3 regions of the Mesorhizobium sp. M0701 genome follow, and region 2 is predicted to be linked to each of the others. Evidence: riboswitches for the same ligand, from Rfam matches in the RefSeq annotation. Region 2 holds a riboswitch; each other region holds the start of a gene.
What was found. A riboswitch is a leader RNA that binds a small molecule or an ion and turns the genes downstream of it on or off. The one in region 2 is predicted to bind thiamine pyrophosphate.
Positions count from the first base shown of each region.

Region 1: linked by a shared signal. The riboswitch ahead of thiC (phosphomethylpyrimidine synthase ThiC) and the one ahead of thiC (phosphomethylpyrimidine synthase ThiC) in region 2 are both predicted to bind thiamine pyrophosphate.
Region 3: linked by a shared signal. The riboswitch ahead of thiB (thiamine ABC transporter substrate binding subunit) and the one ahead of thiC (phosphomethylpyrimidine synthase ThiC) in region 2 are both predicted to bind thiamine pyrophosphate.

Region 1 is NZ_JAMYPO010000058.1:8,567-11,840, reverse strand. It holds partial or broken gene thiO (glycine oxidase ThiO) at 1-109, opposite strand, end outside; gene thiC (phosphomethylpyrimidine synthase ThiC) at 113-1,948, opposite strand; TPP riboswitch at 2,053-2,169, opposite strand; gene NKI24_RS32265 (porin) at 2,717-3,274, opposite strand, start outside.
Region 2 is NZ_JAMYPO010000010.1:133,599-136,872, reverse strand. It holds gene NKI24_RS12915 (Fic family protein) at 1-1,276, shown strand, start outside; TPP riboswitch at 1,459-1,575, shown strand; gene thiC (phosphomethylpyrimidine synthase ThiC) at 1,681-3,274, shown strand, end outside.
Region 3 is NZ_JAMYPO010000011.1:93,462-96,735, reverse strand. It holds gene thiP (thiamine/thiamine pyrophosphate ABC transporter permease) at 1-633, opposite strand, end outside; gene thiB (thiamine ABC transporter substrate binding subunit) at 885-1,898, opposite strand; TPP riboswitch at 1,942-2,056, opposite strand; gene NKI24_RS13820 (thiamine diphosphokinase) at 2,184-2,828, shown strand; gene NKI24_RS13815 (ABC-F family ATP-binding cassette domain-containing protein) at 2,844-3,274, shown strand, end outside.

The sequences.
Region 1 (3,274 bases), on a different contig from region 2:
CGATCTGGCTGCGAATTTCAGCAACCGTGACGGATGCACCCCGCGCGGCCAATTCATGGGCGACGGTGAGGCCTGCCACACCGGCGCCTTTGACAAGAATGCGGCGCATGGCTCAACGCGCCCCCTGATCTTCCTGCACTGAGGCCTGTTTTTCTACCTCGGGCGTCTCCACCGGCATATAAAGATCGCCGCCCGCGCGATATTTCTCCGCCATGGCCGCCATCCCCTCCTTCTGCGCCTCGGCGCGAATGTCGTGGGAGATGCGCATGGAGCAGAATTTCGGCCCGCACATCGAGCAGAAATGCGCCACCTTGTGCGCTTCCTTGGGCAAGGTCTGGTCGTGGAAAGATCGCGCGGTTTCTGGATCAAGCGACAGGTTGAACTGGTCCTCCCAGCGGAACTCGAAGCGCGCGCGGGAAAGGGCATCATCCCTGACTTTCGCCGCCGGATGACCCTTCGCCAGGTCGGCGGCATGGGCGGCGATCTTGTAGGTGATCACGCCGATCTTGACATCGTTGCGATCGGGAAGGCCGAGATGCTCCTTGGGCGTGACGTAGCAGAGCATGGCGGTGCCGAACCAACCGATCATCGCCGCGCCGATGCCGGAAGTGATGTGGTCGTAGCCCGGCGCGATGTCGGTCGTCAGCGGTCCAAGCGTATAGAACGGCGCCTCGCCACAGACGGCGAGCTGCTTGTCCATGTTCGCCTTGATCTTGTGCATCGGCACGTGGCCGGGCCCCTCGATCATCACCTGGCAATCCTTCGCCCAGGCGATCTGCGTCAGCTCGCCGAGCGTTTCCAGCTCGGCGAATTGCGCCGCGTCGTTGGCATCGGCAATCGAGCCGGGACGAAGGCCGTCGCCGAGCGAGAAGGAGACGTCATAGGCGCGGCAGATGTCGCAGATCTCGGCGAAGTGCTCATAGAGGAAGCTTTCCCGGTGATGGTGCAGGCACCATTTGGCCATGATGGAGCCGCCGCGCGAGACGATACCCGTGACCCGGTCAACGGTCAGCGGGATGTAGTGCAGCCGCACGCCGGCATGGATGGTGAAATAGTCGACGCCCTGTTCGGCCTGTTCGATCAGCGTGTCGCGGTAAACCTCCCAGGTCAGATCCTCGGCAATGCCGCCGACTTTCTCGAGCGCCTGGTAGAGCGGCACCGTGCCGATCGACACCGGCGAGTTGCGGACGATCCATTCGCGGATGTTGCGGCCGGTCGACAGATCCATCACCGTGTCGGCGCCCCAGCGGATCGCCCACACCATCTTTTCGACCTCTTCAGCCATCGACGATGTGACGGCGGAGTTACCGATATTGGCGTTGATCTTGACCAGGAAATTGCGGCCGATGATCATCGGCTCGCTCTCGGGATGGTTGATGTTGGCGGGAATGATTGCGCGTCCGCGCGCCACCTCATCACGCACGAAATCCGGCGTGACGAAATCGGGAACGGCCGCGCCGAAGGCCTCGCCGTCGCGCTCAAGCTTGCCGTGCAGGATCTCGCGACCAAGGTTCTCGCGGATGGCGACGAACTCCATTTCGGGTGTGATGATGCCGGCGCGCGCATAGGCAAGCTGCGTCACCGCCTTGCCGGTCTGGGCCCGGAGTGGCCGGTTGCGGATGGGAAACTCCGGCGTCAGGCGCTCGCCCGTCGCGAATCCATTGTCTTCCGGCCGGACATGGCGGCCGTCATAGGCCTCGACATCGCCGCGCGCCAAAATCCATTCGTGGCGAAGTCGGGCCAGGCCTTTTTCGATGCTGGTTTCGACAGCCGGATCGGTATAGGGGCCCGACGGATCGTAAGCGGTCACCGGCGGCTCGCCTGCCGTCGGATGGACGGAGATTTCGCGCATCGGCACCCTGAGTTGCGGGTGGATGGTACCGGATTTGTGGATTTTGCGTGAGGCAGGCAGCGGTCCCGTCGAGACGGCGGGGGTGAGGGCATTCATCTTGAGGCTCCTTTGCTCGTTGCATTGGAGACCCAGTTCTGTGCCGGAAGGATGAAAAGACGCTTCTAGCGACCTGCCGAAACAGGACCTCGGGCGTAAACTCCCGCAAAGCGCTTGCACCGTCCCTACGCCAGTATGAACTGGATCAGGTTCAACGGGTCACTGCGCCGCGAATGCCAGCAGTATCTCAGCCCCTTGCCGGGACTCCCCTGGTGAATGCGTGAGGTTGGACGGGACGGCTCCGGTTTGTCAAGCGCGTTCTGGCCGCGGCGAGGATCGTCGGGCGATCGTCTCGGCCAGGCGCAAGATCGGATGGAGCGTCGCCTGAGAATCGTCTGTTCCTCGATCAGCCTCGCTTATGCTCTGGAGCTTGTTCTCTCGCGCCCGAATTTCCGCGGGGATGGCTGAACGGAGGCGATCCATTTGCGATTTTCAAGTGCGTCGGGCCGCACCCCACAATCGCTCAACAAGTTGAACACGTCCTGACCCGACTGGGCCTTCGAGTTTGGAAAACCTGGCCGGGTACTGCTGAATGGCAGGGTCCGTCAAGCGGGCGGAAGGGATGAGGAAATGAAAGAGCTGCAGATCAAAACACATAATCGAGCGATGAATATCGCCTGCGCGATCATCCGGACCAGATCTGATATGAAACATCGTCCGGCCCCGAGATCGAGGCTCCAATCTCGTATAGCTTCCATGCGACGTTCTCTTGGAGTGTTGCGGGATTGGTCCGCTCAACCGGATCTCGGAGCTCAACCCTTTCATCCGTTAGAATGAGCGTTCGAAACGCAGGATTCCGCCGACACTGCTCTTCTTGTTGGCGTTGGTCCAATTCACGTTGGAAGCGTCCAGCTTGCCGACGGCGAAGTTACCGTATCGGCCATAGTCGAGTTCCGCCGTAACTGTGAAATCTGGAAGAAACGCATAGGCGACGTTTGCAGCGACACCATGGTTCTTGAGCTGATCACCGGAGAGCTGAAGCTTGAACGAAGTTGTCTCGTTGAGCTCGTAAGCGGCGCCAGCCCAGAAAGCCCAGTTCCCGCCCCAAATCTTATAGAAGCCGCGACCATGAGCGTCGATCGCGTTCGTGGAGTCGTCGTTGAGCTTGCCCCTGGAACCGTAGCCGAACATTCCGAACAGCAACAGTTTGTTGGTGACATTGATGTCGACACGGACCTTGGCGGCCACCGATTCGTAGTTGCTATCGTAAGCGGCAACGCCGGTGATCGCGCCCCAGCCATGTGTGTATTTCAAGCCGCCGACTACGTGCGGAGCGTAGCTGTCGATTGTGCCGACCACGCCCGAGCCTTCTTCGAGCGAAACCAC
Region 2 (3,274 bases):
TGCCGTCCTCAAGCGGCTGTTCCAAGTGACCGGTCCCGCGCCGATCGAGGCGCTGGTCCGTGAAAGCCCGACCGGCAGTTATGCCCGCCGCATCTGGTTTTTATATGAATGGCTGAGGGGCGCGCGTATCGATCTGCCGGACGCGGCGGCCGGACGATACATTCCGGTTGTCGATCCCGAGCTGCAGTGGCCCGGACCCGACAAGACCGCTTCGCGCTACCGCGTAAGGGACAATCTCCCCGGCACGCGTGAGTTCTGCCCTCTGGTGTTCCGCACCAAGATTCTGGAAAAATTCATCGGCCTTGAACTACCGCGGCGCGCGGAGGCAATCGTAGCGGACGTGCCGCGCGACCTCCTTGCTCGGACCGCCGCCTTTCTTTTGCTCAAAGACTCGCGATCAAGCTATGCGATCGAGGGCGAGCACCCGCCGCAAGATCGCATCCAGCGCTGGGGCCGCGCCATCGGCGAAGCCGGCCGCTGGCCGATCGATCGCGATGAGCTGCTGCGTCTGCAAAGAATTGTACTTGGCGACGCCCGTTTCGTAAGACTTGGCTTCCGAAAAGAAGGAGGTTTCGTCGGCGAGCATGACCGAGACAACGGCACGCCCTTGCCCGATCACATCGGCGCTCGGCCCGAGGACCTGCCGCGGCTAATCGATGGAATGGCAGCGTTCGATCAGGGCCCCGCGCAAAAGCTTGATGCAGTCGTAGCCGCCGCAATCCTCGCCTTCGGCTTTGTCTACATTCACCCATTCGAGGACGGAAACGGCCGCATTCACCGCTACCTAATCCACCACGTCCTTGCCATGCGCGGCTTCAATCCGCCGGGAGTGGTCTTTCCCGTCTCGGCCGCGATCCTGGACCAGATCAACGAGTACAGGGGCGTGCTCGAGAGCTATTCGCAGCGCCTTCTGCCGTTGGTGGAATGGGAACCGACGCCGCAATTCAACGTCCGGGTGCTGAATGACACCGGTGATTTCTACCGGTTCTTCGATGCAACCCCGCACGCCGAATTCCTCTATGCCTGCGTTCAGCGGACGATCGAACGGGACCTTCCCGAGGAAACCGCATTTCTGCAGCGCTACGATCAGTTCCGGCAGCAGGTGGACGCCTTTATCGACATGCCCGAGCGGTTGACCGATCTGCTCTTCCGTTTTCTTCACCAGAATGATGGACATCTATCGAATCGCGCGCGCGAAAAGGAATTCGCCGCGCTGACCAGTGACGAGGCAGGAAGAATCGAGGCGATCTACGCGCAAACCTTTGGTGCCCATTGAAGGTGTGATCATCAGGATCGATTTTTAGTCCGACGGTTTGCGATTCCCTTGTCCCTGCCTTCATCTCCGACGCTTGACTTGTCGCCGAGACATGCACGATTTTTTCCGCACGGTCTGACCGGCCGCCGATCAGCCGCGGCCAGAACGCGCTTGACAAACCGGAGCCGTCCCGTCCAACCTCACGCATTCACCAGGGGAGTCCCGGCAAGGGGCTGAGATACTGCTGGCTTTCGCGGCGCAGTGACCCGTTGAACCTGATCCAGTTCATACTGGCGTAGGGACGGTGCAAGCGCTTTGCGGGAGTTCACGCCCGAGGTCCTGTTTCGAGCAGGTCGACCAAAGCGTCTTTTCATCCTTCCGGCACAGAACTGGGTCTCCAATGCAACGAGCAAAGGAGCCTCAAGATGAATGCCCTCACCCCCGCCGTCTCGACGGGACCGCTGCCTGCCTCACGCAAAATCCACAAATCCGGTACCATCCACCCGCAGCTCAGGGTGCCGATGCGCGAAATCTCCGTCCATCCGACAGCCGGCGAGCCGCCCGTCACCGTCTACGATCCGTCCGGCCCCTATACCGACCCGACTGTCGAAACCAGCATTGAAAAGGGCCTGGCCCGGCTTCGCCACGAATGGATCTTGGCGCGTGGCGATGTCGAGGCCGGTGACGGTCGCCATGTCCGGCCGGAGGACAACGGATTCGCGACGGGCGAACGCCTGACGCCGGAATTTCCCATCCGCCACCGACCGCTCAGGGCCAAAGCAGGCAAGGCGGTGACGCAGCTTGCCTACGCGCGCGCAGGCATCATCACACCCGAAATGGAGTTCGTCGCCATCCGCGAGAACCTTGGTCGCGAGATCCTGCACGGCAAGCTTGAGCGCGACGGCGAGGCTTTCGGCGCGACACTGCCCGATTTCGTCACGCCCGAATTCGTGCGTGACGAGGTGGCGCGCGGACGGGCGATCATTCCCGCCAACATCAACCATCCCGAGAGCGAGCCAATGATCATCGGCCGCAATTTCCTGGTCAAGATCAACGCCAATATCGGTAACTCCGCCGTCACATCGTCGATGGCGGAAGAGGTCGAAAAGATGGTGTGGGCGATCCGCTGGGGCGCCGATACGGTGATGGACCTGTCGACCGGCCGCAACATCCACAACATCCGCGACTGGATCGTCCGCAACGCGCCGGTGCCGATCGGCACGGTGCCGCTGTACCAGGCGCTCGAAAAGGTCGGCGGCATTGCCGAGGATCTGACCTGGGAGGTCTACCGCGACACGCTGATCGAACAGGCCGAGCAAGGCGTCGACTATTTCACCATCCACGCCGGCGTGCGGCTGCATTACATCCCGCTGACCGTCGACCGGGTGACGGGTATCGTCTCGCGCGGCGGCTCAATCATGGCCAAATGGTGCCTGCACCATCACCGGGAAAGCTTCCTCTACGAGCACTTCGCCGAGATCTGCGACATCGCCAGAGCCTACGACGTCTCCTTCTCGCTCGGCGACGGCCTTCGTCCAGGCTCGATCGCCGATGCCAACGACGCGGCGCAGTTCGCCGAGCTGGAAACGCTCGGCGAGCTGACGCAGATCGCCTGGGCGAAGGATTGCCAGGTGATGATCGAGGGGCCTGGCCACGTGCCGATGCACAAAATCAAGGCGAACATGGACAAGCAACTCGCCGTCTGCGGCGAGGCGCCGTTCTATACGCTTGGACCGCTGACGACCGACATCGCGCCGGGCTACGACCACATCACCTCAGGCATCGGCGCCGCGATGATCGGCTGGTTCGGCACCGCCATGCTCTGCTACGTCACGCCCAAGGAGCATCTCGGCCTTCCCGATCGCAGCGACGTCAAGATCGGCGTGATCACCTACAAGATAGCCGCCCACGCCGCCGACCTGGCGAAGGGCCATCCGGCAGCGAAAGTCAGGGATGATGCGCTTTCCCGCGCGCGCTTCGAGTTCCGCTGGGAGGACCAGTTCAATCTGTCGCTCGACC
Region 3 (3,274 bases), on a different contig from region 2:
GAAGGAGGTGATGCACAGCATGAAAACGAGCCCGGCAACGCCGGGCAAGACCGCACGCAGCGGTGGCCATTCGATCAGCCGGAAGGCCGGCGCAGCACCCATGCCAAGCTGGCTCGCCAGCCGCCATTGGTCGGCCGGCACGGTCTGCAACGCCTCCAGGAACAGCCGCGTCGCTAGCGGCAGGTTGAAGAAGACATGGGCGACGAGTATGCCCGACAGGCCATAGATGCCGGGCCAGCTCTGGCCGCCTAGCGCGCCCAGCGTGCCGGCAAAATGGCCGGCGCGGCCATAGAGCGCCAAGACACCGAGTGCGGCAACAATGGCCGGCAGCGCCAGCGGCACGGCGAAAAGCTGCAGGATGAAGCCTCGCCCGAAAAGCTGTGGATGCCGCGACAGTGCACGCGCGACAAACAGCGCCGGTGCGACGGAGAGCAGGGTCGACAGCAGAGCCTGCCAGAGCGTGAAACGGACGACGCGCAAGAGATAGGAATCGAAAGCGGCGGCGGCGCCGGACAGGTCGCGTGTGGCTTCGACGACGAGCCCGGCGAATGCACCGCCGATCAGCAGCGCGATGGCGGCGAGCGCGACGATGCCGGCAGTGACGCGGGGATCGGCCGGATGACGCGTACGCATGTCGCGCTACCCGACGCTACGACAGGTGTTGATCGAAGGAAACACCTGACAATGGCCGAGCCCACCCCCCTCTGGCCTGCCGGCCATCTCCCCCTCAAGGGGGGGGATTGCGCACTCAGCCGCCTTCGCCAATCTCACAAGTGGCAGGACGAGGAGAGGCGACAAAGCTGCCGACCTCCCCCCTTGAGGGGGAGATGGCCGGCAGGCCAGAGGGGGGTGGCTTGGCGCAAACATCCGACGAGGCTTGAGCCCTACTTGCTCATCGCCGCAAGCCACTCATCGACCCAGGCCTTGCGGTTGGCCGCGACGTCTTCCGGGCTGAACAGCAAGGTCTTGGTCGGCTTGACCAGCTTGTCGAACGCCGGGTTGAGCGGCTTGTCGGTTTTGCCGGCCGGGAACATCCAGTTGGTTTCGGGAATGACATCCTGGAATTTCGGTCCGGTCATGAAGGCAATGAACTTTTCTGCCAGCGGGTTCTTCGCACCCTTGGTGGTGATCCCCGCAACCTCGATCTGCAGATATTCGCCCTCCTCGAAGGACGCCGCCTGGTAGCGCTCGGTGTTTTCGGCGACCATGTGGTAGGCCGGCGAGGTGGTGTAGGACAGCACCATCGGCGCCTCGCCCTTGGTGAACAGGCCGTAGGCCTCGCTCCAGCCCGGCGTTACCGTCAGCACCTTCGCCTTGAGTTTGGCCCAGGCTTCCGGCGCCTTGTCGCCATAGACCGACTTGACCCACAGCAGCAGGCCAAGGCCCGGCGTCGAGGTGCGCGGATCCTGGATGACGATCTTCTCTCCGGCATCGCCCTCGACCAATTCCCTGAGGCTCTTCGGCGGGCTCTTCAGTTTTTCGGTATCGTAGACGATGGCGAAATAGCCATAGTCGAACGGCACAAAAATATCGTCGCTCCAGCCGCCCGGCACACTGACGCCCGATATTGCGCCATGCGGCGAAAACAGGCCGGTTGCCTTGGCATCCGCCGTCAAATTGGTATCGAGGCCAAGTACGATATCGGCCTTGGTCGCGGCGCCTTCCAGCTTCACACGGTTGAGCAGCGCCACGCCGTCGGCGACCGAGACGAATTCGACGACGCAACTGCATTCGGCCTCGAAGGCCTTCTTCACCGCCGGTCCCGGACCCCAATCGGCGGTGAAGCTTTCATAGGTATAGATCGTCAGCCTATCCTGTGCCGATGCCTGCCCTGGCAAGGCGAGCGCGGATGCCGCAAGCAGGACAATTGAGACAAGAGAGTGGAAAAAACTGCGCATCGGCGCCTCCTTCGTTCGCGTTGAAAGGAATTGAGGCGTCGGGCTGTCCGAAACGTCTAATCCCTCCGCCGGTACAAACCGGATCAGGTTCAGCGGGTTGGCAGTCTTGCCTCTCAGCCGGTCCGCGAAAATCGCGTCCGGCACCCCGTTAGAGCGTTGCGACACATAGGCCCGGCGGAAGTGCTGCGCAAGCGGAAGTTTGCCGGGCATCCAAAGCCCAGCCTTCCGTTTCGTCTGCCGTTTCATCTTCCGTTTCCGGGGCAGGGCTGGTAAGGGCCACGAGATATGAGCACATTCACCATCCTGCTTGGCGGCGATCTCATCCGCACGCCGCTGCTCGACCGCCAGGTCGAAGGCTCGCGTGTCATCGCCGCCGATGCCGGCATCGGCCATGCCCGCATGCTGGGCCTGAGGCCGGAACTCTGGGTCGGCGATTTCGATTCGGTGCCTGCCGAGTTGCCGGAGGATCTGGCCGCCGTGCCACGGCAGGTGTTTCCCGCCGAAAAAGACAAGACCGACGGTGAACTCGCTATCGCCGCCGCACTCGAACGTGGTGCGACCAGCCTTGTGCTCGCAGGCGCCTTCGGCGGCAAACGTACCGACCACATCTTCCTGCATCTGGCGCTGAGCGTCCGGCTGGCGGAAGGCGGGACGGAAGTGCTTTTGACCAGCGGCGCACAGGAAGGCATTCCCTTGCTGCCGGGAAAGACTGACTTCGACTATGCCGACGGCACGCTGTTTTCGGTGCTCGGCTTTTCGGATCTCGCCGGCCTGACAGTCACCGGCGCCAAATGGCCGCTCGACCATGTCGAGGTTGCGTTCGGCTCGTCGCTGACCATTTCCAACGAGGTCAGGGGCCGGTTGGAAATCGCGCTGGCCAGCGGCCGCGCGCTGCTGCTCGCGCATCCCTATCCTCTTCCGGAAAGCTGAGCCCAGAAAGCTGACATGGCGCCGCCGCTTCTCAATCTCGACGGGATAAAGCTGACCTTTGGCGGCACGCCGCTGCTAGACGGTGCCGCCCTGACAGCCTCAGTTGGCGACAAGATCGCCCTGGTCGGCCGCAACGGCTCTGGCAAGTCGACGCTCCTCAAGATCGCCGCCGGGCTGATCGAACCGCAGGACGGCGAAGTCTTCCGCCAGCCATCGGCGACCGTGCGCTACTTGCCGCAAATGCCCGACATGGACGGCTTTGCGACTGTCCGCGCCTATGTCGAGGCGGGGCTCGGGCCGGCCGACGATCCCTACCGCGCCACCTACCTGATGGAGCATCTCGGCCTATCCGGCGAGGAACGGCCGAACGACCTCTCCGGCGGCGAGGCGCGGCGCGCCGCCCTCGCCCGCGTCATGGCGCCGGAGCCCGACATTCTCCTCCTCGA